One region of the Pseudarthrobacter sp. PvP004 genome, then DNA from elsewhere that is predicted to be linked to it. Evidence: predicted binding sites of a transcription regulator. Region 1 holds the regulator's gene; each other region holds the start of a gene.
What was found. The regulator Rex, encoded in region 1, represses fermentation and respiration genes when NADH is low (regulators of the CRP and FNR family bind a similar motif). The targets are predictions, from matches to a motif close to CTTGTGAANNNNTTCACAAG.

Region 1 (9,407 bases):
TCGGGTAGGTGATGTTGAAGGTCTTGTCGAACGCCTCAGCGGTGGCTTGTTCGTCGCGCAGGTTGACGCCGAAGAACTGGACTCCCTGGTCCTTGAAGTCCTGGTGCAGGGCTTCAAGCTGGGGGGCTTCGATGCGGCACGGAGCACATGCGGCAAACCAGAAGTTCAGGACAGTGACTTTGCCCTGCAGGTCCTCCGGCTTTACGGTCTGCCCATTAAACAGAGTGCCCTTGAGCGCCACGGGGGCTGCACGATCTGCCTTGGCGAACTCCGTCACCGAACCATCGCCGGCCACGTAGTTCTTGTTGTCGCCAGCCTTGGCTTGCTTTGCAAGGGAGTCTTCCTGGGCACACGCGGACAGGCCCATGGTCAGTCCTGCGAGGAGGACACCGCCGGCGGTCAGCACGCCGCGGCGCGAAAGATTGTTGTCCATGCTCTATGCCCCCGGGGTGCTCGCCGCGCCGGGGAGCAGAACGGCAGCAGGCTCGGTGTATTCGACGCGCACGATCTTGCCGTCGTCGTCCAAAGTCAAGGATGTCAGGGAGGTGAGGGTGCACTCACGCTTGCGGGGATCGTGCGCGAGGCGGCGGCCCTCAGCGGTCAAACGGGTTGACCAAATGGGAAGTTGGTGGCTCACCAGAATGGCTTCAGCGCCGTCGCCACCGAGCTCGATCGCCTTCACCCGTGCGTCTTCCACAGCCGCCAGAACGCGGGCCGCCTGCTCTTTATAGGGCTCGCCCCAGGAAGGCCGCAGGGGATTCCTGAAGTAGAACCAGTGCTTGGGCTTGAGGAACTCGCTCTTGGTGGGATGGAGTCCCTCAAAGTGGTTCTCGGCTTCGATGATGCGAGGATCCGTGGTGATGTCCAGGTTCAGCGCCTTGGATGTCGGCATGGCTGTTTCCTGGGCGCGGGTCAGCGGCGAGGCTACCAAATGCACAATCTTGGCACCTTCACTGGCGCGGGCCGTGAAGTGGTCCGCCAACATCCGGGCCATCTCCCGGCCACGCTCTGAGAGGTGGAATTCCGGCAGCCGGCCATAGAGGACGGCGCCGGGATTGTGGACCTCGCCATGGCGAAGCAGATGGACAGTTGCTTGGGGCATGTTTACCAGTTTCTCAAAGAAGCGGGGCGATCCGAAATCTTCTACCGCTAGTAGAACTCAAAGTTTTCCCGAAATGTTCCGTGGAGTTGGAATAAAAGATGCATATGCATGTTTATACTGGGTACGAAGCTCGGTTGACGCTTCAAGCAATGAGCTCGACCGGGCAAGCACGCAGTACCCACCACTTGATATAGGAGCAACACCATGATGACTCTCCCCGCTTCCGTCACCACCGGCACCTGGACCCTCGACGCTTCCCACAGCGAGATCGGCTTCACCGTCCGCCACGCAGGCATCAGCAAGGTCCGCGGCCAGTTCAAGGATGCTGCTGCCACTCTGGAAGTCGGTGAGACACTGGCCGACTCCAAGGTCACCGCCACCATCCAGACCGCCAGCTTCGACTCCGGCGACGTCAACCGCGACGGCCACGTCAAGGGCGAAGACTTCTTCGACGTGGAGAAGTTCCCGGAAATCACCTTCGTGTCCCGCCACGTCAAGGCCAACGGCAACAGCTTCGACCTCGTGGGCGATCTCACAATCAAAGGCGTGACCAAGGAAGTTTCCATCGAAACCGAATTCAACGGTGTAGCCGTGGATCCGTTCGGCAACACCCGCGCAGGTGTCTCCGGCGAAACCACCATCAGCCGCAAGGACTTCGGCCTCACCTGGAACGCCGTCCTCGAAGCCGGTGGCGTCCTGGTCAGCGACAAGGTAGTCATCAACCTGGAGCTCGCCTTCATCGCACCGGCTGCCGCATAGTCCTGCTGCTCCTGGTGCGGGTTCACGAGTCCCGCCCTTGTTCGTCATCCCCGCCGCACAACGCGGAGGGCGACGAACAAGAGACTGATCCGTGGCCGACGCAGCCAAACGGCGCCCCACATAGTTCACGCTGTGGGGGCGCCGTTTCGCATGCAGGGAAGTCACCCCGCAATTGTTCGGCAAAGAGCCTGCATTTAGCTGCGAGTTGGCTCCGAATTTCCTATGCATCCTTCAACCCGCGGTCTAAAGTGATGCCATGAGTACCCCAGACGAAACACCACAGCCACAGCAGCCCGGCTCCCAGCCTCCGCAGCCCGGCAATGTTCCTCCTGCGGGTTACCAGCCTCCGCAGGGCTACCAACCCCCTCAGGGTTACCAGCCACCGTCTCAACCAGGCCAGTATTCACAGCCCGGCGCACCCCAGCCCGGGCCCGGCCAACCTGCAGCCGGGCAGCCTGGTTTCCACTTCGAAATGCCCACCGACGGACCGCGCAGTTTCAACGACGTCATGCCTCAGGGCGGGTTCTCGGGAATGTTCAAGACCCAAGGCCTACCGACGGAGTTGAAGGTTTCCTACTTTATTTGGGTGATCTCCGGACTTCTGGGCTTGCTGTTCGGGCTTATTGGATTCTTCGCCGTGATCGCAGCCTTCGCCTTCGCCCCGGGTATCGCGGCAATCGCGCTCATCCTCCTCCTGCTCGCTTTGGCCGTTGCCGCCGCCCAGGTGGTCCTGGCCATGAAGATGAAGGAAGGCAAAGAATGGGCTCGCCTCGCTTTGACCATCCTGGCCGGCGTTTCGCTGCTGCTGGCCATCTTCGGAGCGGCAAGTGGCGGCGGTTCCGGGATGGGCCTGGGCGGCAACTGGTTCGGCTTCCTGGTCAGCGCAGTCGCCGTCGTCCTCATGTGGATGCCCAATTCGCAGCTCTGGTTCAAGGCAGTAAAGGGCCACGCATAGCACTGACCCAACTGCCGTCGTCGTGCGTGATCGGCGGTAATGCAGGCTGAAGGCCGCGGCCCGGATCCTCCGGATTCCCGCGGCTTTCATCATGAAGGCGTAAGCCGATTTGATGATTTTTCCTGTGAGCTGGAAATACCAGCGTGTGATCGTCTGCAGCGTCGGACCCGGGAGGTACGGTGGTAGCAGAACCACGCTGGGGGCAGGGTCGATTTGCTGATCCCGGCGGCCGCACCAGCAGTCGAACAAGCAAAGGAATGCCATGAGCAACCCTCCGTACCCGCCGTCAACCCCGGGTGACGACAACAAGCCCGAGCAGCAGGGCACCCAGCCTTCTGCCCCGCAGCCCCCGGCACCTCAGTACGGTCAGCCTGCCGCGCCGCAGTACGGACAGCAGTCTCCCGCTGCGCCGCAGTACGGACAGCAGTCACCGGCTGCACCCCAGTACGGACAGCAGTCTCCCGCTGCACCGCAGTACGGACAGCAGGCCTCTCCTTACGGCCAGGCCCCTGTGGCTCCGCAGTACGGCCAGGGCACTAACTGGCCGAGCCAGCAGCCCGGACCCACCACCATCCCGCCGATGGTTAACTACGCGTTCTGGATGATCGTCGCGGCCGGACTGCTGTCCGCCATCAGCTCTCTGGTCTTGGCCTTCACCGGAGCTGACCCCATCATTGATGTCATGTTCCAACAGGCCGCACAGCAGAATACAGAGATCCCTGAGGGATCCGCTGAAGGCATCCGGGCTGCCATCGCAGTCGGCGCCATCATCGGGGCGATCCTTTCGCTGGGCCTCTACGCCTTGGTTGCCTTCCCCGTCCGGAAGGGCAAGAACTGGGCACGGATCCTAGGCACAGTCTTCGCGGCCTTGTCAGTCCTCGGCCTTACCAGCCTGTTCCAGTTCGGTCCCACCTACGGCATCCTGCAGCTCATCGTGATCCTGCTGGGTGTTGCAGCAATTGTCATGCTGTACCTGCCGGCGTCGGCTCCTTACTTCCGTAAGGCGCAGCCGTTCGGCAGCCCGTACCAGAACCCTTACGGCCGCTAAACACGCCGACTTCCAAGTATTAGACGCGGGCGCGGACCCGGCGAAGGCTAAACAGCCTGGCCCGGAGTCTGCGCCCGTTGTGCGTGGTAGGCAAGGATCTGCAGCTCGGTTGCCATGTCCACCTTGCGGAGGTTGACGTGCGGGGGGACCTGCAGCAGCACCGGAGCGAAGCTCAGGATGCTCCGGATCCCGGCGGCAATCACGCGGTCGCACACGGCTTGGGCCACCGTTGCAGGCAACGCCAGGACCACCATGTTGGTGTGGGTTCGTTCCAGGACGCGCTCCAACTCGGCGGAGTCGCTGACCCTCAACCATCCCACCTCGTTGCCGATCACCATGGGGTCGGCATCAAAGATGGCTACGACGTCGAAGCCCCGGGACTCGAAGCCTCCATACCGGGCAAGGGCTTTGCCGAGGTTACCGGCACCCACAATCGCGACCTTCCAGTCGTGGGTCAGGCCGAGGGCTGCCGCAATGTGGCGGCTCAAGTACTGGACCTCATAGCCAACGCCGCGGGTCCCGTAAGAGCCCACATAGGAAAGGTCTTTGCGGAGGGTGGATGAGCTGACTCCCGAGGCCTCGGCCAAGGCTTCCGAGGAAACCCGCTCAACGCCTTCGGCCAGCAGAGAGTTGAGCGCGCGCAAATAGAGAGTCATCCGGGCCACAGCCGCGGGCGGGATCTGCTTGGTGGCAGGTTCGTTATCCCCGGTTGTGGCTTCCGGGGACGGTTCCAGCGCAGTCACGGTATTCTCCATTGCGTCGCTTTGTTGTTCCACTCTATGACCCCCCGCCGGACTCAACAAAAGCCATTACCTGCGGGTAACCCCACCCTCAGCCCTCCAGGACTTTCTTCAGGGTGCGGGTGAGCCGTTCCTCGTCGATCTTCCAGAAATCGCGCTGAATGCCGTTGACCAGCACCACTGGAATCTCCTCTGCGAAGCGCTCTTGCAGTTGGGGGTCGCCGTCGATCTTCTGTTCGGTCCACTGCACCCCAAGGCCTTTCGTGACACGCTCGACGGCGGCACGCGCCTCCGTGCAGAGGTGACAGTCAGCTTTGGTGAGGAGGACGACGTCGGGAATTGCCATGTCTCAAAGGTAACCGCCCCACCGACCCTCTCTCACATCCCACCCCCTTCCCGGCAACCCTCTCTCACATCCCACCCCCTTCCCGGCAACCCTCTCTCACATCCCACCCCCTTCCCGGCAACCCTCTCTCACATCCCACCCCTTTCGGCGCTCTCCCGTGCGTTCCCGACGCGGGCCCCGGCGATTGACTAGACTCAAGGCATGCCCGAGGAGAAGAACGCCGCCGTGGTCGCAGATGCCTTGGTGCAGAAGGACACCGTTCAGAAGGACGCGGCGAAAAAGGACATCGCGCAGAAGCACGCTGGCGAAGCCGCATTCTTCGACGTCGACAATACGTTGATGAAGGGTGCCAGCCTCTTCCACGTGGCGCGCAAAATGTATGAACGCAAAGCGTTCACGCTTTCCCAGGCCGCCGGGTTCGCCTGGAAGCAGTTCAAGTTCGTCATGCGCGGCGAGAACATGGAAGACGTCCACTCGGTGCGCGACTCTGCACTGACCCTTGCTGCCGGCATTACCGTGGCTGACATCAAAGCCTTGGGCGAAGAGGTCTACGACGAAATGATCGAGTCGAGGATCTGGCCGGGAACCAAAGCGCTGGCAGAACAACACCTTCGGGTCGGCCGGAAGGTGTGGCTCGTGACGGCCACACCCATCGAGGTCGCCACTGTTATTTCCACCCGGCTCGGCCTGACAGGCGCTTTGGGAACCGTGGGCGAGGTGGACGAAGGCGTGTACACAGGGAAGCTCGTGGGCGACATCCTGCACGGACCTGCAAAGGCAATTGCGGTCCAACTCGTGGCCGATCGAGAGGGTCTGGATCTGGACCACTGCTGGGCCTACAGTGACTCCGCCAACGACATTCCTTTGCTCACCATGGTGGGTCATCCCGTGGTCATCAACCCGGATTCAAAGCTGCGGCGGCACGCCCGCGAGAACAACTGGCCGGTTTACGATTTCCGCTCGGGACGCCGTGCGGCAACCCTTGGCCTCAAAGCCGCCACAGTCGGCGGAGCTGTGTATGGTTTGTGGCGCGGATTCTCGAAGTTCCGCGGCCCCCGCGTCTAACCCTCTCTCACATCCCACGGGCTTGACCTCAACCCTCTCTCACATCCCTCGGGCTTGAGCCCAACCCTCTCTCACATCCCACGGGCTTGACCCCAGCCCTCTCTCACATCCCACTTGGGCCATAACAAGCCTGTGGATAACTTTCGATGGCTTTAGCATTTCTGGGCAAGAATGCCGGTATGCAAAATGCCACTGCTCTTCCTCCCCGACTGACCGCCGGCCCGTTCACCTTGGACGAGGCGGAGGCTGCGGGCCTTAGTCAGTCCTACCTCTGGAATCGCATCAAGGTCGATGGAGTTAGCCGGGGTATTTACCGGCCTTCCGATTGGAATTTCGAGCTTTCTGCGGCTGCCCGATCGCTGTCGGTTGTAAGTCCCGGCGCTTGGATTTCCCATGTGACGGCCGCCAGGCTCCATGGTGCATGCCTGCCGCCCTGGCTGGCGGATTCCAATGAATTGCATCTGAGCAAGCCGAGGCACCTGCCGTCAGTGCGGCGCAAGGGCGTGATCGGACACACGGTAGTAGCATTCGACGACGAGGTCGAGTATGTCCAAGGCATCAGGATGAGCACACGGTCGCGGACTTGGTTGGATCTCGCGCGACGCCTGCCCGTCCCTGAGCTCGTCTGCATGGGTGATGAACTCATACGCATGCCCCGGCCGAACTTCGAAGGACGCGACAAGCCGTTCACGTCGCTGGAGGCTCTTCGCAAAATGATTGGCAGGCACAAGAATCTGCAAGGCGTGGTTCGGGCACGAGAAGCGCTCGACCTCATGCGGGTTGGCGCCGATTCTGCGCCCGAGTCGCTGCTCCGGCTGGCGATATTGGACGCCGGCATCCCAGAACCGGAGCTGCAAGTGCAACTCCGGCCAAACGATCCGTTCTCCCCGTCCGCGGATCTGGGCTACCGTGATCGGCGAGTAGCCATGCAGTACGACGGCGATCATCACCTTGAGCAGGAACAGATACTTCGCGATCGGCGACGTGACAAATCATTTGAAGCAGCCGGCTGGACGGTCCTCAAATTCGGCAAGGACGACCTAGCCGACAACTTTTCGTCCGCCATCCAAAAGATTAAGAGGGCCCTGCGGGTCGCATGGCGGGATCCTGCAGTCAGTTCGGGCTTTTCCCGAGGGACCTGAGAGAGGGACGGCCCCAAACCCGAGGGACCTGAGAGAGGGACGGCCCCAAACCCGAGGGACGTGAGAGAGGGTTGGGATGCAAAAATGCCCGCCACCTCGAGAGGCAACGGGCATTCACGCTTGATGAAGTATCTCTACTTCTTATTGCGGCGCTGGTGGCGAGTCTTGCGAAGCAGCTTGCGGTGCTTCTTCTTGGCCATACGCTTGCGGCGCTTCTTAATAACTGAACCCACGAAAGTTCCTTACAAACTAGAAGTTCCTGTCTGTTGGAACAGATCCGCGGAAGCAGACAGTACAACTGACAGATTCTTACATTGACGTAAAACGTTCCTTAACAGAGTACCGCTTCAAAGGGGCACCCCATGACCACCGTCCGCGGGACGGACCCCGGCTGGCCTCAGGCGGTCTCGGATTGCCCGTCCACCACAGCACCTTTGAGGTATTGGGCAACAGCTTCTTCAGGAACCCGGAAGGAACGGCCGAACCTTACGGCGGGCATTTCCCCTGAGTGGACCAGGCGATACACAGTCATTTTGGAAACACGCAGGACGTCGGCCACTTCGGCCACCGTCATGAAACGCGCATTCGAGAAGTTAGTCTCCGCGGACATTTCCCATATTCCTTTGCTCTCAGACAGTAGGACACCCCCAGTGGAACGGTGTGCCGATGCTGAGCCATCAAACAACCATGTGCTAGATACTCTAGAGGCTGATGGGGCCAATGTGAAAGAGCTCCCAGCAACTTTGGAGGCCCGGGTAAACCCCGGTCCCGCCCGTTTCGTGGGTTCCCTGCGCGTCGTGCCGTGGGCACGGCATGATGCGCAGGGAACCCACTCAGCGGATCTACGCCGCAACCACCGCACGGCGCTTCCGGGCCGACGCTGCGAGCTGCTCCAACACCGAGGCCGTGACGTCCCACTCCATGCAGGCGTCCGTGACGCTCTGGCCGTACACGAGCTCCTGATCCCCGGAAAGCTGCTCGGCCACGTCGAGGTTCTGCGCGCCGCCCACCAGGAAGCTCTCCAGCATCACGCCGGCAATCGGCGAGGAAGAACCAGCTTCGAGCTGTGCGCCAATTTCCAAGGCAACCTCGGCCTGGCGGTGATGGCTCTTGCCGCTGTTGGCGTGGCTGGCGTCCACGATCAAGCGCGGGTTCAGGCCCTTGGCAGCAAGCTTGGCGGAAGCGGCTGCGACATCTGCAGCAGAGTAGTTGGGTCCCTTGCGTCCACCGCGGAGGATCACGTGGGTGTCCGGGTTGCCGGACGTCGCTACGAGAGCCGCGCGGCCGTCGTCGTCGATTCCCAGGAAGGCTTGCTCAGCGGCGGAGGCGCCGCAAGCGTCGATGGCCACTTGGAGATCACCGTCGGTGCCGTTCTTGAAGCCGATGGGCATGGACAGCCCGGATGCGAGCTGGCGGTGGATCTGGCTTTCGGTGGTGCGGGCGCCGATCGCGCCCCAAGAGACGAGGTCCGCCATGTACTGCGGGCTGATGGGTTCAAGGAACTCGGTGGCCGTGGGCAGACCCAACGCGGTGACCTGCTTCAGGAAGCCGCGGGCCGCGCGCAGGCCAGCGGCGATGTCGTGGCTGCCGTCCAGGTGGGGATCGTTGATGAGGCCCTTCCAGCCAACGGTTGTGCGCGGCTTCTCGAAGTAGGTCCGCATGACGACCAGCAGGTCCTCCTTGTGCTTCTCCGCCTGGCTGACCAACCGGCGGGCGTATTCGAGGCCGGCCTTGGGGTCGTGGATGGAGCACGGGCCCACGATCACCAGAAGGCGATCGTCTACCCCGTCCATGATGGCGCGGACCTGATCGCGGCCGCGGTCGACGACGGCAGCTGAGCGGGCGTCCAGCGGCAACTCGGCGATGAGGTCCTGCGGGGCCGGAAGTGGCTCGAAGCGTGCAACCCGCAGGTTGGAGGTAGCGGGCTGTGCTGCGTCCGCGGCGGTAGCGGAGTGGAGCGATTCAGTGGGTTCTGCGGCGATGCTGGTCATTTCTGGGTCCTGTTCCGGGATGCGGAGCGGGCCCCTTTTCAGAACCCGCCGGATATGGCGAAGGGCAGAGAATAATCTCTGCCCTGTTGGCTCTGAAGGAAAGTTGGATGCGTGTCAGTTAGACGCGGGCCCCTCCAGAGCCAACGAAAAATACGCATACCAACGCTTAGTCATAGCCACACCATAACCGCGGTTCTTCACCGCGGGCAAATCGCGTCCATCAAGATGACAGGAGTTTGCGCAGGAACTGCAACTGCTT
Region 2 (9,407 bases), 970 kb from region 1:
AACGGCCGCCGAGCGTGACGCCGTGATAGATCATCACGTCCTCGCCGATCTCAGCGGTCTCACCGATCACCACCCCCATGCCGTGGTCAATGAAGAATCGCCGGCCAATGGTTGCACCGGGATGGATCTCAATGCCGGTAAGGAACCTGGCCAACTGGGAAATCAGGCGGGCAGGAAAACGGAGTGCCGGATTCTGCCAGAGCCGGTGAGTCACCCGGTGCGCCCAAATGGCGTGCAAACCGGAATAAGCGAAAAAGTTCTCAAAAGAGCCTCGAGCCGCCGGGTCGTGTGACCGGGCGGCATCGAGGTCTTCCTTAAGCCTTGCGAAGAAGCTCACAAAGACCTTTCTACAGGAAATGAAGGTGTGCGGGCTAAGTGTTAGCCACGGATGTCGTCGAACAGGACCGTGGAAATGTAACGCTCTCCAAAGTCACAGACGACGGCGACGATCAGCTTGCCGGCGTTCTCGGGACGCTTGGCCAGTTCCAGTGCACCCCACACGATGGCGCCGGAGGAAATACCGCCAAGGATGCCTTCACGGGCTCCGAGTTCACGGGCTACGCGGACTGAATCTTCCAGCGTGGCGTCCAGGACTTCGTCGTAAACGTTGGTGTCCAGGATTTCCGGAACAAAGTTGGCGCCGATTCCCTGGATCTTGTGCGGGCCGGGGGCTCCACCGTTGAGGATCGCGGAGTCCTTGGGCTCAACAGCCACGATCTGCACGCCCGGCTTGCGCTCCTTGAGGACCTGGCCAACACCGGTGATGGTACCGCCGGTACCCACGCCGGCAACAAAGATGTCCACTTCGCCGTCGGTGTCTTCCCAGACTTCCTCGGCGGTAGTGGTGCGGTGGATCGCCGGGTTGGCCTCGTTGGCGAACTGCTGCGCCCAGATGGAGTTCTCCGTGTTGGCGACGATTTCCTGTGCCTTCTCGACGGCGCCACGCATGCCTTCGGATCCGGGCGTCAGGACGATTTCTGCACCGTAAGCGCGCAGCATGACGCGGCGCTCGGTGGACATGGTCTCAGGCATGGTCAGGATGACCTTGTATCCGCGGGCTGCACCCACCAGTGCCAGGGCGATGCCGGTGTTGCCGGAAGTACCTTCGACGATGGTTCCGCCGGGCTTCAGGGCGCCGGACTTTTCGGCAGCATCAATGATGGCCACGCCAATGCGGTCCTTGACGCTGTTGGCCGGGTTGTAGAACTCAAGCTTGACTGCAACCGTGGCGTCGAGGCCTTCTGTGAGCCGGTTCAGACGGACCAGCGGGGTGCGACCGACCAGCTGCGTGACGTCGTCGTAGATCCTTGCCATGAAAATTACGCCTATCTCTGAAGAGGGAATGCTGAGGTCAGCCTAACCAGCAGGGTCGAAACCCTGCTAAGCAGTAAGCCATGCAGAGTAATATTTCCGGGCCTTTGCCAGCTTCGGGTTAATGATCACCTGGCAATACCCCTGATAGGGGAACTTTGCGTAGTAATTCTGGTGGACTTCCTCGGCCTCATGGAATTCGGGAAGGCGGCTGACCTCGGTCACAATCGGATCGGACCAGAGGGCCTGGGCGCGCTCAATGGCTTCCTCGAACAACACTTTTTCTTCCGTGGTTGTGTAGAACATCGACGAACGGTACTGCGTCCCCACGTCATAGCCCTGACGGTTCAATGTGGTGGGGTCGTGGAGGGCGAAGAACATGTCCAGGATGACTCCCTCCGGAACTACGGTTTCATCAAATGTCACCGCGACTACTTCTGCATGACCAGTGGTGCCGGAGCAGACCTCGTAGTAGTCGGGATTGCGGACGTGGCCGCCCGTGTAACCGGACACCACCGAGCTGACGCCGCGGGTCTTCTGGTAAACGGCATCAAGGCACCAGAAGCAGCCGCCGCCAAGTACGAAAGTTTTCATGTTCTCTTCAATGGATCGGAGGGCCTGATGATTCCCGCTTCACCTTACGGGAGAATTACGGCACCGGGGAGGTGCCGTGGGAGCGGCGACTGCCTGATCAGCCTCAGTAGGGAAGAAATCGGCCTCAGTAGGGAAGAATAAGAGCATGGAAGCAGTAAACACCGACATTTCGGATGCGGATTCCGTCGAAGAAGACGAAACAGTTGACGCCAGCGGTGATCCTACGCTCGGTCAGGTGTTGCTGGCTGTCGAGGAACTCTGGCCGGAGTCCTTGGCTGAAGACTGGGACGAGGTGGGCCTGGTTGTCGGACGGCCAAACGTCCCTGTCACCAAAGTCCTCTTTGCCGTTGACCCCACGCTGGCCGTGATCGATGAGGCCGTGGAGTGGGGGGCCGAACTGCTCATCACCCACCACCCCTTGCTTCTCAAAGGGGTCAACTCCGTGGCGGCCACATCCGCGAAGGGCCTTGCGGTACACCGATTGATAGAGGCCGGGACTGGTCTGCTGACCGTGCACACGAATGGTGATTCAGCCGTTGGCGGGGTTTCCGATGTCCTGGCTGACGCCTTTGGGTTGGAGAACGTTACGCCCTTGACGGCTGCAAGCAACGGATTGCCGGAGGAAGGTATTGGCAGGGTAGGCGACCTGCCTGATCTCGAGACGCTCGGTGATTTCGCTGCCCGCGTCTTTGAAATGCTGCCCGCCGTCGCAGGCGGAGTCCGGGTGGCTGGAGACAAAGACGGCCTGATCCGGCGCGTTGCCGTCTGCGGTGGTGCGGGGGACAGCTTGTTCGATGCCGTTCGGGCCAGCCACGCGGATGTGTACGTCACAGCAGACATGCGGCACCACCCGGCATCCGAGGCGCGCGAAGGTGCCACCAACGGCCGACCCTACCTGATCGACGTTTCGCACTTTGCCAGTGAATGGCTGTGGCTCCCTGCTGCCGCTGAAGCGCTGGGCAACGTGCTCGCGGACCAAGGCTACGACGTCGAGATCCGCGTCAGCAGCACCAACAGCGATCCCTGGGACTTCATACTCACTCCCGGCGGGGACTAGAGTCTAGAAAGATACGGACAGCCCTGACAGATAGTGGCGGTCCGGCCGGACCTGATCCCCAGGCCCGGTGGCGATTAGCGGAGGTAAGCGTGGCGAAAGCAGCACCGGCAGAACAATTGAAATTGCTTGAACTGCAGGGACTGGATGCCAAGCTCAGGTCGCTTGCCGGCCGCCGGAAGGTCCTGGAAACCGATCCACGCATCACTGACCTCACGGATGCGTTGAATGTAGCCAACGGCGAACTCGGCGCTGCCAAAATTGCCGTCCATGACGCCGAGACCGAACTTCGCAGGGCAGAAGCCGATGTGGAGCAGGTAGCAACCCGCATTGAACGGGACGAGACCCGGCTTAACAGCGGCACCGGCCTGTCCAAGGACCTGGTGGCGCTGCAGAGTGACATTGCCTCACTCAACAAGCGCCGCTCGGACCTTGAAGACGTTGAGCTCGAAATCCTGGAACGCTTGGATACATTGCGCGAGCGTCAGGCCGCTCAGCAGTCGATCGTGGACGATATCCAAGGCTCGTTCGGCAGCATCCGGGCGGAGCTGGACGAAGCCATTGCCGAGATTGCAGCCGAGGAAACGGTGGTTCGTGGACAGCGCGCCGCCTTCGCGGAATCGCTGGACGCGGGAGTACTTGCCATCTACGAGAAGACCATTGCCAAGCGCGGTGTCGGCGCAGCCCGTCTGTTCCACGGCAAGTCCGAAGGCTCCGGCATGATGCTCAGCCCCGGCGACCTTGCCGAAGTCAAAGCTGCAGCAGAGGACGAGATCGTGTTTTGCCCGGACTCAGGTGTCATCCTGGTCCGTTCGGCGGAGTGGAACTGACGCAGCCCAACGCCGGTTGGACACTCAGGTGGTGAGGATGATGTTGAGCGCGTGCGGCTTGCGGGCCGTGCCCTCAACAAGTTCCGCAGTCCAAATCTCCCGGGCAGCCTTCAGGAGCTGATCCGGGGTTGCCGGCGCTTTGCCGCGCCGGGTCAGCAGGTGGCGGCCCAGTTCGCCGCGGGTGTGTTTGGCGAAGTGACTGACAACCGTGCGCTTGCCGTTCGCTTCGTTGATCACGTTGACGTTAACCGTCTGCGTCGCCGGGGGAGCCCAGGCAGCGGCATAGGTGCTGGAACGGCAATCCACCAAGAGTTCGCCCTCGGCGCGTGAGGCGAGGGCTGCGTTAAGCTGCGGCTTCCAGTAGGAGGCGAGGCGCCCGACGTCGGGCAATGCCGTTCCCATCGACAGCCGATAGGCGGGCACGTGGTCGCCGAAGCCTATGGCGCCCCACAGGGCGGAAACCACCAGGATGGATTCGCTCGCCTTGCGGCGTTGCGTTGGCGTCATGCTGTTGTAGCCCAAGGCGTCGTAGAGGACCCCTGAATAGACCTGATGCGCGGGAGCGGCTGGTTCGGCATGCAGCCGGGTATTACGTTCGACGTCGTCCCGCAACGAGGCACCGACCCCCAGCAGCGTCAGTGCATCCTCGTGCGCGCTCACCATACCCAGTGCTTCGAGTACTTTTGCCCGGTAAGGGTTCAGTTCGGGGAAGCTGAGCGATTCCCAGTTTATGGCGGGACCGTTGGCAGCGGGGGTCTTGCCTTCGGAAGGCGGCAGCAGAATCAGCACCAGTCGATATTACCGGGGACTTTGCCTGGCCCCAACGCCGGTAGACTGGACGGCGGATGGGTCGACCAGGCGGTCGCGCGTCACGGAAGTGGCTCGAGGAACGTCCGGGCTCCGAAGAGCAGGGTGGTGGGTAACGCCCACTCGGGGTAACCCGCAGGCCAGTGCCACAGAGAACAGACCGCCTGCGCGTCGTGATGTTTGCATCGCGGGGCAGCAGGTAAGGGTGAAACGGTGGTGTAAGAGACCACCAGCTCCCCGGGTGACCGGGGAGGCTAGGTAAACCCCACCCGGAGCAAGGCCAGACAGGACACGTTTGAGGGCTGCTCGCCCGAGTGTCCGGGTAGGCTGCTGGAGGGCGTCGGCAACGGCGTTCGTAGATGGATGGCCGCTACTCCCTTGCTGGTAACGGCAGGGGATGACAGAACCCGGCGTATCGGTCGACCCATCCATTTATGACTCCCGGATTTGTGCCGTGTGAGTGATTTCACGCCCTGGGGCGGCCTGCAGCCCTTCCTTCCGCCCTAGAATGGTTACTGAACGTAGATGTTCTGCCGCCGGGACTGCGTTCGCAGCCGGCGGATTTTCTTTGCTCTCGTTCAAGGCGCTGTGGGTGGACCGAAGCCCGCTGGCGCATGTGCCGCAGGATCACTCCGGGCGGCCGCTGCCATCTGCATACGAGGACGTATGTGGTTGACCCAAGGAAGGTAGTTCTGTGAGCCAGACGTCAGATTCTTGTCTTGATAAGTGGATGGGCCGGGAGGCTCTCGCCGAGGCCATGATTCCGGTGATCGGCCGGTTGTACCGGGAAAACAACGTGGTCACCAGCATCCACGGCCGGAGCCTGATCAATAAGTCCACCATGAACATCCTGAAGGCCCACCGCTTTGCGCGCCGGATGAGCAACCACGAGCTTCTGCTCGAAGAGACCGCACCGCTGCTGAACGCCCTGTCCGAGCTGGAACTCGGCGCAGCAGCCATTGACATTGCACGTTTGACCGAGAAGTTCCGGGCCGAAGGCAACGGCGCCTCGCTGGATGAGTACCTGCGTGCCGAGCTCGCCGAGATCGTGGGAAAGCGTGGCGCCGACGACCGCACCAGCACCGACGTCGTTCTCTACGGCTTCGGCCGCATCGGCCGCCTCCTGGCCCGCATCCTCATTGAAAAGGCCGGTGGCGGACACGGTCTGCGGCTCCGCGCCATCGTTGTTCGCAAGGGCGCTGAGAACGATCTGGTGAAGCGCGCCAGCCTGCTGCGCCGCGACTCCGTGCACGGTTCCTTCGAGGGCACCATCCGCGTGGACGAGGAAGCCAACACCATCACCGCCAACGGCGTGCAGGTCCAGGTCATTTACTCGGACAACCCTGCCACTGTGGACTACACCGCATATGGCATCAAGGATGCCTTGGTGGTGGACAACACCGGCCGCTGGCGCGACGCCGATGGCCTCGCCCAGCACCTGCAGAGCAAGGGCGTTGCCCGCGTCCTGTTGACGGCACCAGGCAAGGGCGACCTCAAGAACATCGTCCACGGCATCAACCACAAGGACATCTCCGATGACGACAAGATCGTCACCGCGGCATCCTGCACCACCAACGCCATCACGCCGGTGCTGAAAGCTATCAACGACAAGTTCGGCATCATTCACGGCCACGTGGAAACGGTTCACTCGTTCACCAACGACCAGAACCTGATCGATAACTTCCACAAGGGTGACCGCCGCGGCCGTTCGGCAGCACTGAACATGGTCATTACGGAGACCGGTGCCGCCAAGGCTGTAGCCAAGGCGCTGCCCGAGTTGCAGGGCAAGCTCACGGGCAACGCCATCCGCGTACCCACCCCGGATGTCTCCATGGCCATCCTGAACCTCAACCTTGAGAACGGCACTACTCGCGACGAAGTCAACGACTTCCTCCGCGAAATGTCCTTGCACTCGGACCTTCGCAAGCAAATCGACTACATCGACTCTCCCGATGTGGTGTCCACTGACTTCGTTGGCTCGCGTCGCGCCGGCATTGTTGATGGCCTCGCAACGATTTCCAACGACAAGAACCTGGTTCTTTACGTCTGGTACGACAACGAGTTCGGCTACTCCTGCCAGGTTGTGCGTGTCATGGAAGAAATGGCAGGTGTGAACCCGCCGTCCTTCCCCGCCCGTGACGTGATTGCTCCCATCGCGGTGCTTGAAGGGGCAGGAGCCTAGGCGCTCCGAACTATTGGCGGGTTTCCCGGCTGAGTCACTGGTATCAACCGGGAAACCTGATCAAAATGGGTTCATGGAAAACGAATCAACGTTGGAACATGAGACCACGCTGGAGCACGCCCTGGACGTAGCGAAGGCCAACCACAAACAAGCCCAGAAACTTCTGGATCAAGCTATCGCAGCTAACGCGGCCGGTGACGTCACGGATCAGCGCGTTGAACAGTTGCGTGGCCTCCTTGCGGTGGCAACGGAGGACCTTCAGCGTGTAATGCGTGAGCAATAGGCCGCTGAGAAAGCCCCATGCCCGCAGTGTGACTTCTCCTACACACTGTGGATATCGGCTCTGACTGTCGGGGCCCTGTCCTACGCTCATAGGACATTGCCTGCCCCACTGGATGGAGTCTCTTGAGTACCACATGGTCTGCCTACAAGCGCGCCCGGAGAAGGTCACGTCAAGCGTGGGCCATTCTTGGACTGGCGGCCGCCACCATCGTGGCAGGGCTGTCCTGGTTTTTCACCACCGGACAATTCAGTACCGCTGAACCGTGGGCAGTCGGCCCAAGCGAAGCCCCTGTCTACAACCCCGGTTGGATGAAACCCCTTCGCGGTGCGGCGCCCGTTACCCCGGAGAGGGCAAGCGACGCCCTGGAGCGGCTCCCGGTCAAAGGGCGGGGGGCAAAAACGGACTACGACAGGGCCGCTTTCGGTCAAGCCTGGGCGGACGCTGACCGTAACGGATGCGATACACGAAACGACATCCTGCGGAGGGACCTCTCGGGCGTCGAATTCACGGAGGGTTCATCGTGCAAGGTCGCCGGTGGTAGCTTTCACGAACCCTACACAGGGGCACAAGTGACCTTCCAAAGAGGCCAGGACACCAGTGCCGCCGTTCAAATCGATCACGTGGTGGCCCTCGCCGACGCGTGGCAGAAAGGGGCCCAGCAGCTCACTGTTCAGCAGCGGCAAATGTTCGCAAACGATCCGCTGAACCTGATCGCCGCGGACGGTCCCGCCAACGTCAAGAAGGGTGCAGGAGACGCCGCCACGTGGCTGCCGGCCAACAAGAATTTCCGCTGCCATTACGTCGCCCGGCAAGTCTCGGTGAAAGCGGCATATCAGCTGTGGATTACGCAGGCCGAAAAGGATGCCATGAAGCGGGTCCTGTCCTCTTGCCCGGACCAGCAAACCATCTACAGTGCCAGGTGACCGTGCCCCAGTTGCCAGGTGCCGCCGTCGTCGATCCGTTCCAGGACCACGCGCTGGAGTGAGGTTTCCCGCGGAAGCCTATCCAGGTTGTCCAGTCCCCGTTGCCTGAAGGTGAAATAGACGGCATCCGTAGGGGCATCAGTGCAACGGTCCAGCGTGAAGCGGCGGGCAAACGAGGCAATGTTGCTGTCCGGCAGGCGCTCAATCAGATACGGGTCCAGCATCCAGGAATCGCACGTCGCCTTACGGGCAGGTTTGTCGGGGAAATACCGGGGGAAGAAAGAGCTCGCCTCGGCAAAGCTGGCATCCACCAACGTGGGGGAGAGGCCTCCATCTTCGGGGATATGGACGCCAAGAACCCAGTCTGAACCCTGGCCGTCGGTTGGAACCAAATGGAACTGCAGCCGGCCAAGCCGGAACAAATTGCCGGCCATGTGCAGCGTGAGCCAGCTCCACGTGTCCAGCCCAAAATGGCCGTGGACTCGTCGGTTGATACGGAGCTGTAAACCCAGGTCTGCCAAGGACGCGGCCGACACAGCCGGACTAATTCCGAGATCCAGGTGGTATGCGTGAACTGACGGTGCGAAGCGGAGCAGGGCTTCGATCCAGACCGTCTCCGCGGCACCGTCTGCCCGGATGCTGTCCACCGGAAAGGTCCCAAGCCTCTCCTGCATCGCCTCCATTGCCTGAAGAACAGGCTCATCCGGAGGCGTCTCCAAAAGGTGCGCGCATTCAGCGGCATCTTCGCCGGTGATGTCCAGGAGCTCGAAAAGCTCCGCGTGAGGGCTGGTGGCCATGGCTTAGTGCCCGAACGGATCGGGATCGACGCCAGGCATCCAGGTCAGTCCAGGAACACCCCAGCCGTTCTTCTTGGCCTGCTTCAACGCCTTCTTGGAGTACCGGTCCACAAGGCGGTTGACGTACAGTTTGCCGTCCAGATGATCGAACTCGTGTTGCAGGATTCTGGCGAACCAGCCTGTCGCTTCGAAATCCAAGGCGTTGCCGTTGCCGTCAAAACCCTGAACCCGTGTCCATTCAGCCCGTTGCAAAGGGTAATACTCGCCGGGGAAGGACAAGCAGCCTTCAACATGCTCGTCGGGATCCGGAAGAGCGCCCGAGACCTTGGAAAGGGTCAGCACGGGGTTGACCACCACGCCCTGCTCCGGGACGTCGTCGTCGTTGGCGTACTTGTAGACAAAGAGGCGCTTTCCCACGCCGATCTGAGGGGCGGCGAGCCCAACCCCGTTGGCAGCGTCATTGGTCTCGAACATGTCTGCGATCAAGGCGCGGAGCTCGTCGTCGAAAACCTCCACTTCGCTTGCCCGGCGATGCAAAACAGGTTCGCCCCAAATAGTGACTGGCAGGACGGTCATGTCAGTTTTTCCTTCGTCTAGCGCTGTAGTCCGGAGCGGCCTTGGTCCGC
Region 3 (9,407 bases), 3.2 Mb from region 1:
AGGGCGCCTGCCAACGACGGGTACCCAAACGTGAAGCCGGCATCGAGCAGTTTTCGGGGCTCCACCCATCTGCTCTTCAGCACCAACTCCGTTTGCGTACGGATCAGAACGGCTCCGGCCTCCAGCAGCCACGCTGGCGTCGGGATGCCAAAGGGGACACCCATGCTCCGTCGAACCAGGGCCATCAGCTCCCGGTTGTCCACGGGGTAGGGCGACGCTGCGTTCACCGGACCCGTCACTCCGGGATCCGCGTGGATAAACACCACCGCCCGGAACAAGTCCTCCACATGGATCCAGCTGAACTTTTGCGTGCCCGGGCCCATGTGTCCACCTAGGCCAAGCCGGGCCAGGTTACGGAGGGGCTCATGACCCCGCCGGCCCCCAACACGATCGCAATGCGCAGCGGCACCTTCCGCGTAGCCGGCACAACAGCAGCCGCTAACTCATCCTCCCAAGCCCGGGCTACGTCCACGGAGAACCCGCTGCCCAATTCGCCCGAGACCTCCGACTGTGGGTGATCTTCGGCGTGCCGGTAGATGGTTCCAGTACTCGAGTTGATCCACGTCCGGGGCGGTTCGGCGCAGGCAGCCACAGCCCGGCCCAATGCACGTGTGGTCAGAACGCGGGAGTCCAGAATCTCCCGTCGGTGCTTCTCGTCGTAGCGGCAATTCACAGACCGTCCGGCGAGGTTCACCAGCAGCTCGGCGCCGTTCAGCACTTTGGTGATGGCGCCGTCGTCGTGCCATTGCGCGTCCGCCGAGGCGTCCCGCCCAACGGTCCGGACCTGCCACCCCTCGGCAATGAACCGCTGCTTGAAGTAGCCGCCAATGAAGCCGGAAGCACCCGCGATCAACACCGTCCGCGACATCATGACTCTTCCTTGACACTGCGCACGAGCCCCAGGACGTCGTCGAACACCTTGCTGACACCGGGAATCTTCGCCAGCGACAGGCCGCGCGCCACCAGCGGGGCAGCGCCGTCGATAAGTTTTCGTGTCCGGCGCTGGTCCTCGGATTTGTCGTAAACCCAGAACAGCGCGACGCCCATGTACGCCAACCACAGCAGCTCAGGCAGGTCGCCGCGCAGTTTCTTGGCGACGGCGGGAGAGGAACCTTCGACGGCGGAACGGAAGATCGCGAGCGAGGTCTCGCGGGCGGCGGTGGACGCCTCGCCGAACGGATTGACGGGCGACGACGGCCGGATCGCCGTCGCGATGAAGTCGGAACCGAACTGGTGGTACGGCGCCATGACGTCGACGCCGGTGTGGAGCACTGCTTTCAGGCGCCCCGCGAGATCCTGAACCCCTTCGAGGGCCTGCGCCGCAACCACGGCGTGCTCATCCTGGACTTGGATGTACAGCTCCTGGACCAGCTCGTCCTTGGAAGCGAAGTAGTAGTAGGCGTTGCCGACCGAGACTCCGGCCTCCTGTGCAATGGCGCGCATGGTGGTCTTTTCGAAGCCGACCTCGCGGAACATCTTCAGCGCAACATCGGCCACCAATTGACGGGTCTGTTCACTCTTTGCTGCCACCAGCTGCTCCTTGCGTGAATTTTGAACGTGTTCAAGAACGAGTATGTCACTTTTCTGAACGTGTTCAAAACGGCGACAGGATGGCGGGAGGTGAGAGAGGGTTGCTCGGAAGGGGGTGGGATGTGAGAGAGGGCTGCTCGGAAGGGGGTGGGATGTGAGAGAGGGTCCGTGGTGGGAGAATGGAACCGGTGCCGGGCCCGATGCCCCACCAACCACAGTGCTAATACAGCGGGGCAACCTCACTATGGGGGCCTGCGCGAACCACTACGAAATGGATGACCCATGCCCTCGCCCTCCGGCTCCAGTACTTTGAGCAAGCCCGCTCCGCGCTTCGCTTCGATCGGCTCCCCGTATTTCGGCATCATGCTGGCCATCATGGCCGTGGTGCTGATCCTGTCCAACATCGGCGCGTCCAAGGGCGTCGTGCTTGGCCCGATCATCACTGACGGCGGGTTCTTCCTGTTCCCGCTCGCCTACATTCTGGGCGACGTCATGAGTGAGGTCTACGGCTTCAAGGTGGCGCGCAAGGCCATCATCACCTCGTTCGCGCTCTCGGTGTTCGCATCCCTTTGCTACTGGATCATCATCGTGCTGCCCGGCTTCAATGACGAGTATGGAACCGCCAAGCAGGCTGCCATCGAAGGTGCCTTGGGCCCGGTTCCGCTGATCGTCCTCGGTTCGCTGCTCGCTTTCCTGGCCGGGCAGACCATCAACTCCTGGATCCTGGTGAGGATGAAGGCCCGCACCGGCGAGAAGTCACTGTGGGCGCGCCTGATGGGCTCATCGGTGGTGGGTGAATTCGTGGACACCCTGATCTTCTGCAGCATCGCGGCGTCGGTCATTGGCATCACGGACTTCGGCTCGTTCCTGAACTACGTCCTGGTGGGCTTCGTCTACAAGACCGCCGTGGAGTTCCTGTTCGTCCCGGTCACAGTGCTGGTTGTTGGCTGGATCAAGAAGCGCGAGCCGAGCTACGGAGTCGTCGCGGCGTAGGCTTTCGCCGAGTTCGCCGGAAGCGTGTGAGGTCGCCGCAAGATTCCGCACGCTCACGCATGCTTCCGGCGAACTCGACGCCTAGGAGTAGTACCGGCCCAGAGTCTCCGCCTTGAACTCAAAGAAGTCCCCGGATTCGATGGCAAGGCGCGCATCGTCCACCATCTTCACCACAAAACGCTCGTTGTGGATGGAGATCAGGGTTGCCGAGAGCATTTCCTTGGCCTTGAACAGGTGGTGGATGTAGGCCCGCGAATAGTTCACGCAGGTGTAGCAGTCGCAGCCGTCCTGCAGGGGCCCGAAGTCGGTCTTGTACTTAGCGCCGGACAGGTTGAACCGGCCAAACGGCGTGTAGAACGCGGAGTTCCGGGCAACGCGGGTGGGGGAGACGCAGTCGAACGTGTCGGCGCCGTTCTCGATGGCCGTGAAAATGTCGTCCGGCTCCGAGATGCCCAGCAGGTGCCGGGGCTTGTCCTCGGGAAGTTCCTCGTTGCACCAGCGGACGATCGTGCCAAGGTTTTCCTTCTCCAGCGCCCCGCCGATGCCGTACCCGTCAAAGGGCATGGCGCCAAGGTCTTGGCATGCCTTGCGGCGCAGGTCCTCGTACTGGGCGCCCTGGATCACGCCGAACAGCGCCTGGTACGGCTTGCCCACACGGGATGAGGTCAAGCGAGCGTGCTCCTCCAAGCACCGCAGCGCCCACAACCGGGTCCGTTCCAGCGACTCCTCCTGATAAGCCCGTGAGTTCTGCAGCGTGGTGAGCTCGTCAAAGGCGAACATGATGTCCGCGCCGATCTGGTGCTGGACTTGCATGGAAATTTCGGGGGAGAAGCGGTGCCGATCCCCGTTGAGGTGCGATTTGAACCAGACTCCGTCGTCGTCAATGTGCGCCAGCCGCTCCTTGCCGGGCGCCACTGCGTCGTCGGGTCCTGAGCTGTCCACGTTCTTCATGTCGATGACTTTTTTGAACCCGGAGCCGAGGCTCATCACTTGGAATCCGCCCGAGTCTGTGAAGGTAGGCCCGGACCAGTTCATGAACGCGCCCAGCCCGCCCGCGGCGTCGAGGATCTCAGGTCCCGGCTGCAGGTACAGGTGGTAGGCGTTGGCCAGGACAGCCTGCGCGCCGAGTTCGGCGATCGACTCCGGCAGCACTGCCTTGACGGTTGCTTTGGTCCCGACGGCGATGAACGCGGGCGTCTGGATGGTCCCGTGCGGCGTGGTGATGGTTCCGGTGCGGCCCAGGAAAGCGCCGCCGTTGGCGTCCACCTGAGAGTCCGACGGCGAGCACGTTTCCGTCAGGCGCTTGCCCACCGAAAAGGAGAACTCGGATTGCCGTTGGGACAAACCGGGCAGCGCAGGAGAAGAAGCAGGAGCAGAAGAGGAAGCTGGCACGCTACCAAGTGTGCCAGCTTTACCGCGGGTAACTTGCCCAAAAACCTCTACGAACCGTAGTTCTCAGCCTTCCAGTTGTCCCACGAGGACCGGATGACAGCCAACGTGTGGGCTCCCAGATCGTAGGTGGAGGCAATCACCATTGACCCGCCGTCGGGCCTTTTTTCCGGAATCGGCAGCTGCTCCGCGACGATCAGCAGTCCGTCCCCATGCTCGGCGTAGCTGTGCACGGTGAGGCCCACCTGGTGGCGGCTCTTGAACCAGACCTTGCCGGAGATCTTCTCGCCGGTGGCGAGTGTGAGTGAGTACTCCTCCCCAACAGGCGGCAAATCCCCGAGTCCCAGCTTCTCAATCGCCGGACCGCCCTTGCCCGGAAGAGAGATGAAGTGCGTACGTCGGTGCCCGTGGGGGTGCCGTTCCAGCGCGAAGCGCAGCTGGTGCAGGAACGTGAGCCAGCCCTGGGTGATGTCCTCATCCCACTCGGCCCATTCCGAGTTGTGGTCGAGGGCGGCCCTGGTGACCCGCACTTCGGTACCACCGGAGACGGGGTGGAGCTCAAAGACATCGCCGCCGTTGACGGTCAGGCTCGTATGATCGGGCCCCTCCACAACATCTGTGTTGAAGTAGATCTGTTTGATTTCGTCGTTGAGGTCATCGGCTTCCCAGCCGTGCCATTGGGCCACCAGCGACGGTTCACGCAGCATTGTCCAAACCTGCTGCGCGTCGGCATTAATCACAACGCTCAGATTGTTCGTCATGGCCCCGAATCTACCGCCGTTGGCGCCCACAGAACAGGGCTTGATATTCCCGAAATAGCGTTACGCGCGCACCGACTCGAGTTCATTGCCGATCCGCCGGGCCAGCTCGTCCTCGTCGATGGTCTTCGATCCGCCGTGGGCGCGCAGGAACATCAGCGCTTCGAGCCGCAGGAACCGCCATTCGCGCTCGGCTTCGTGGTTGCCGTTATCGATCGCCCGGAAGATTTCTTTGTCGTACAGGTTGGGTTCGTTCAGCGAGCGCTGCCGGACCCGGGCATTGATCCGGGCTTTGAAGGGGTCTTCTTCCTGGGACTCGGGCGCGCGCAGCAGTTTCTCGTAGACCGCGGCTCGTTCGCTTTGTCCGGCCTCGCGGCAGATGAAACTGGACAACGCCAGCGCCCGCTCGATGGACGCCCAGCGGTCCAGGTTTCCATCAAACGGCAACACATTCAGCAGGTCGGCGACGGTCAAGGCGTGGTCCGGATCGCGCAGCACGATGCACAGGTCAAAGGCGAGGTCACTGAGGTCCCGGAGGCAGCTTCCGGACTTCGTGTTGATGCCCTTCGCCAGCCGTTCTGCCAGGACCTGCACCCCGTTCTTGCCTTTGTGGTTGGCGGCGGCGGCACGGACTACGGCTTCGGGTGTGCCGTCGGGCTCGGGGATGAGGGCGAGCTCTTCGGCGGTGGGGCCGGTGTACGCGGGCGGCGTCTCCGGGCGGGGAGGAACCACGACGGCGGGTCCGGCGGGAGCCTCGGCGTCGCCTTCCGCGGAGGTGCTGGAGTCCGCGGCGCTTGGGATGGAGCCTTCGGCGTCGGCCGGAACACCGTCACCCACAGGAACGGTGGATCCAACAGCGATCCGCACCGTGCCGCCGTCGACCAGTGTCACCAGCAGCAACGCGGCAAAGCCGTAATCGTCGTTTTCCACCTCAACGGCGGCGATTTCCTCGGCCGGCCCGTCGCCGGGTGGGAACACAAAATCCCCGGGCTGCAGGTCCCCAGCCTGCTTTTCCTTGTATTGCTGTGTGGCTGGGCTGTGAGTCATCGGAAGTCCTTTGGTTCTCGTGGGGTCCGCCGTCCAGTCTACAAAGAGCTGCCGACGCGGGTGTCGGGACCCGCTAGAGGACGATGCCCGAGAAAGCCAGTGCCTGCCGCACGAGGTTCCCGCGGCCGCCGTCGAATTCCTGCTGCACGTTGTCGCTGAGCACCTCTTGGGGCGTCATCCACGTGAGTTCCAAGGCGTCCTGGCGGGGGTCGCATTCGCCGGTCACAGGAATGATGTAAGCCAGCGAAACGGCGTGCTGGCGGTCGTCCGTGAAACCTGTCTGGGAGGGAGCCGGGAAGTATTCGGCCACCGTGAAGGGAACTGGGCTGATGGGCAGCTGCGGGAAAGCCAAGGGGCCGAGGTCCTTCTCCATGTGCCGCAGGAGGGCCGCGCGGATGGTCTCGCGGTAGAGGACGCGGCCGGAGACGAGGTAGCGGACCATGTTTCCGTCGGCGTCGCCCTGGAGGAGGGTGCCGACTTCGTTCACATACCCGAGCGGGTCCAGCCTGACCGGAACAGCCTCCACATAGACCATGGGGAGTCGGCCGCGGGCTTCGAAGAGGTCTTCATCTGAAAGCCAGCCTGGATACGGGTCGGGTGTACGTACGCTCATGGTTAAGTTCTACCGCATCCCCAGCCGAAGTTCCTTGGTGGCGTTCCGCTGGCTGCGTGGTTACGCTCTCGGCGGTATTAGAGGGCCAGAACGGACTCGAGCGGCTCCCCGGATGTTATGCGGGCAAGGATGGCGGGCTCCGCCGCGTCGGATGCGAGCGCTTTCCCCAGCACGTTGCCTGCCGCTTCGGGGGAGAGGATGATCAGCCCGTTATCGTCGCCCAGGACCAGGTCTCCGGGGTTGACCTCCACGCCTCCGCAGTGCACCGGGACATTGACGGCGGAGCCGGTTCCGTACAGGCGCTTGGTGGTCAGGCACGATGTTCCGCGGGCGAACACGGGCAGGCCGGTCTCCCGGAGTTCCAGGACGTCGGTGGCCACGCCATCAACCACCACGCCGGCTGCTCCTTGGGCGAGCGCTGCGGCTGCCGTGACGGCCCCCACGGGCGCATGCTGGTGGTCGCCGCCCATGTCCACCACCAGCACATCGCCGGGACGGAGTGCCAAGAGTGCGTGGTTCATGGCAATGGCGTCGTGGTCTGCGATGCGGACTGTGACGGCGGGGCCGGCAATTTTCACGTTTGCCAGCAACGACTGGATGGCGGGGGAGACGAAGCCATCCTCAAGGAAGTGCCCGACGGTGGGGTAGCTGACATCGCTCAGGTCCTGCAGGAGTGTTGGGCTCACGGGGTTACCTCCGGTTTCTGGGCAACGACAGCTACGCATTCGATTTCCAGGGACACGCCCCAAAGGCTCACGCATACGGTGGTCCGGGCCGGTTTGGCGGTGCCGAAGTACTCCACATACACGCGGTTGTACTCCTCGAGCTGGTCCTGGCTGGTCAGGTAGGTGTTGACCTTGACCACGTGTTCAAGGCTGGATCCTGCGGCTTCCAACACGCCCGCGAGGTTCTGGATGGTTTGCCGGACTTGCCCTTCAAAGCTGTCCGGCTGATGGTCCAGGCCGGTGATCGCGGGGATCTGGCCGGAGGTGAAGACAAAACCGTTGGCAATGACCGCCGGGGAAAAGGGCCCGACGGCGGGCGCCTGGCCGGGGATGCCGGCCAGGCGCTCGATGGTGGTGACGGTCACCGCGCTGCCGCGGCTTCCGTGGAGCCAGCGGACGCCGGTGCCTCATCGACGGCGTCGATGTTGCCGTACCGGGTTTCGGTCAGCAGGAAGAGAGCCACCAAGGACAGCCCGGCTGCGGCCATGATGTACCAGGCAATCGAGGAGCTCTGGCCCGTCATGCCCAGGAGCCATGTGGTGACGAACGGGGTGGCGGCGCTGCCCAGGAGGCCGGACAGCATGTAGGCCACGGACAGGCCGGAGTAGCGGACCTTGGATCCGAAGAGCTCGGCAAGGAACGTGGCGATGGGGCCGTAGTTGGCGCAGAACGCGGTCATCATGGCCAGATAGGCGACGAACAGCAGTGCCACCGATTTGGTGTCCATGAGCCAGAACATGGGGAACGCGAGGGCGGCCTCGGCTGCCACGCCGGCGAAGATGATGGGTTTGCGGCCGAACTTATCGGAGAGCTTCCCGAAGAACGGGATGAGGAACAGCCCCAGGATGCAGGAGGCCAGGACCACCCATAGCATCAGGCTCTCCGAGTGGCCGAGTTCCTTCTTACCGTAGGAGACGCCGGAGGCCACCAGCAGGGTGAACGTGCTGCCCGTGGACAGGGTAGCGACGCCGCCCAGGACAACCTGCTTCCAGTACTTGGCCATCAGCGCGGCGAACGGCATCTTGGCTTTAGCGCCGGCGGTCTTGACGGCTTGGAAGGACGGCGTTTCCTCGATGTGCAGCCGGATGTAGATGCCCACGGTGACCAGGAGGACCGAGGCGAGGAACGGAATGCGCCAGCCCCAGGAGTACAGGGCCTCGGTGCTGACCGTGGAGGCCACAATCAGGAAGGCCACGTTGGCGATCAGGGTGCCTGCGGGAACGCCAACCTGCACCAGTGAACCGTAGAAGCCGCGACGTGCGGGAGGAGCATGTTCAACGGTCATCAGCACGGCACCGCCCCATTCGCCGCCTAGTGCCAGTCCTTGGATGACGCGGAGGAAGAGCAACAGAAGTGGTGCCATGATGCCGATGCTGTTGTAGTCCGGCAGCAGGCCAATGGCGAACGTTGCCGCTCCCATGGTCAGGAGGGAGACCAGCAGCATGGATTTGCGCCCCAGCCGGTCCCCGAAGTGGCCGAAGATGATGGCGCCCACCATGCGGGCAATGTAGGCGGAAGCGAACGTGCCAAACGCCAGCATGGTGCCGACGATCGGATCAAAGCTGGGGAAGAAGATCTTGTTGAAGACGAGGGCCGACGCTGTTCCGAACACGAAAAGGTCGTACCACTCGACGGTGGTGCCAATAACGCTGGCAAGGGCAATCTTGCGCATCTTGGCCAGGTCCAGCCTGGATGTGGATGCGGAGGAAGTATCTACCGTGTGGGCCATCTGATTCTCCGGATGGGGTGCGGGGACGAATGTCCGGTGCAAGGTAGCTACAACTATGGTGTGTGCCGGATCACACCATCAATGGCATAATCTCCAGCAAACCGCGGCCAGGAATGTGAGAACACACACCGGTGCGCAGCTTCGCCTGCTGAAGCCTAGGCCCACGCCACCACCAGCCGTGCCGTTTTCGCTGGGACGGCGAGGTCGATTCCCGTCAGCTCCTGGAAGCGGTTGAGCCGGTTGAGGATGGTGTTGCGGTGGCAAAACAGCTGCTCGGACGTGACGGTGACGTTGCCGGTGGACAGGTAGTTCCGGACCGTTTCCAGCAGTCGCTCGCGCTCGCCGCCCCGGCACTCGGCCAGGGCTTCTTCGAGTTCCGCGGCGAGGTCCAGGCCTGCATCCTGCAGGTTTTGCTGGGCCAGCCGCGCCCACGCGGAATCAGCTGACAGTGGACCGGAATCCCGTGGCCGCAGCAGAGCAGCGAGGCTCTCCGCGGTGCGGGCGGCCCCTGGAAGGGCCCGCAGTCCAAGGACCTCGGGCACGTAGCCACATGGGACATCGACGACGCCGGGCGGCAGCTGCTGGCCGTCGGCTTCAGGGCTGCGCGTCTCGCCAAGGGGCTC

Region 2: J3A64_RS04675 (glyceraldehyde-3-phosphate dehydrogenase) is a predicted target of Rex. The motif match lies at 5,050-5,069, and genes of this name have one in related genera.
Region 3: J3A64_RS14575 (queuosine precursor transporter) is a predicted target of Rex. The motif match lies at 1,582-1,601, and genes of this name have one in related genera.

What each region holds. Positions count from the first base shown of each region.
Region 1 covers NZ_JAGINL010000001.1:50,794-60,200, reverse strand. The annotation lists gene J3A64_RS00275 (TlpA disulfide reductase family protein) at 1-433, opposite strand, end outside; gene J3A64_RS00270 (histidine phosphatase family protein) at 437-1,102, opposite strand; gene J3A64_RS00265 (YceI family protein) at 1,310-1,861, shown strand; gene J3A64_RS00260 (hypothetical protein) at 2,118-2,816, shown strand; gene J3A64_RS00255 (hypothetical protein) at 3,079-3,864, shown strand; gene J3A64_RS00250 (redox-sensing transcriptional repressor Rex) at 3,912-4,619, opposite strand; gene J3A64_RS00245 (glutaredoxin family protein) at 4,696-4,950, opposite strand; gene J3A64_RS00240 (HAD family phosphatase) at 5,152-6,015, shown strand; gene J3A64_RS00235 (DUF559 domain-containing protein) at 6,162-7,157, shown strand; gene J3A64_RS00230 (30S ribosomal protein bS22) at 7,292-7,390, opposite strand; gene J3A64_RS00225 (helix-turn-helix domain-containing protein) at 7,555-7,767, opposite strand; gene J3A64_RS00220 (3-deoxy-7-phosphoheptulonate synthase) at 8,000-9,148, opposite strand; gene J3A64_RS00215 (acetylxylan esterase) at 9,369-9,407, opposite strand, start outside.
Region 2 covers NZ_JAGINL010000001.1:1,022,287-1,031,693, forward strand. The annotation lists gene epsC (serine O-acetyltransferase EpsC) at 1-337, opposite strand, end outside; gene cysK (cysteine synthase A) at 379-1,314, opposite strand; gene msrA (peptide-methionine (S)-S-oxide reductase MsrA) at 1,381-1,905, opposite strand; gene J3A64_RS04655 (Nif3-like dinuclear metal center hexameric protein) at 2,051-2,962, shown strand; gene J3A64_RS04660 (zinc ribbon domain-containing protein) at 3,052-3,789, shown strand; gene J3A64_RS04665 (YaaA family protein) at 3,814-4,578, opposite strand; RNA gene rnpB (RNase P RNA component class A) at 4,636-5,027, shown strand; gene J3A64_RS04675 (glyceraldehyde-3-phosphate dehydrogenase) at 5,291-6,778, shown strand; gene J3A64_RS04680 (hypothetical protein) at 6,852-7,061, shown strand; gene J3A64_RS04685 (HNH endonuclease family protein) at 7,184-7,984, shown strand; gene J3A64_RS04690 (acyltransferase domain-containing protein) at 7,969-8,781, opposite strand; gene def (peptide deformylase) at 8,785-9,357, opposite strand.
Region 3 covers NZ_JAGINL010000001.1:3,244,913-3,254,319, reverse strand. The annotation lists partial or broken gene J3A64_RS14585 (TIGR01777 family oxidoreductase) at 1-871, opposite strand, end outside; gene J3A64_RS14580 (TetR/AcrR family transcriptional regulator) at 868-1,530, opposite strand; gene J3A64_RS14575 (queuosine precursor transporter) at 1,813-2,523, shown strand; gene tgt (tRNA guanosine(34) transglycosylase Tgt) at 2,605-3,915, opposite strand; gene J3A64_RS14565 (SRPBCC domain-containing protein) at 3,963-4,673, opposite strand; gene J3A64_RS14560 (DUF6707 family protein) at 4,734-5,717, opposite strand; gene J3A64_RS14555 (NUDIX hydrolase family protein) at 5,791-6,330, opposite strand; gene J3A64_RS14550 (RraA family protein) at 6,408-7,016, opposite strand; gene J3A64_RS14545 (RidA family protein) at 7,013-7,420, opposite strand; gene J3A64_RS14540 (MFS transporter) at 7,417-8,784, opposite strand; gene J3A64_RS14535 (CdaR family transcriptional regulator) at 8,940-9,407, opposite strand, start outside.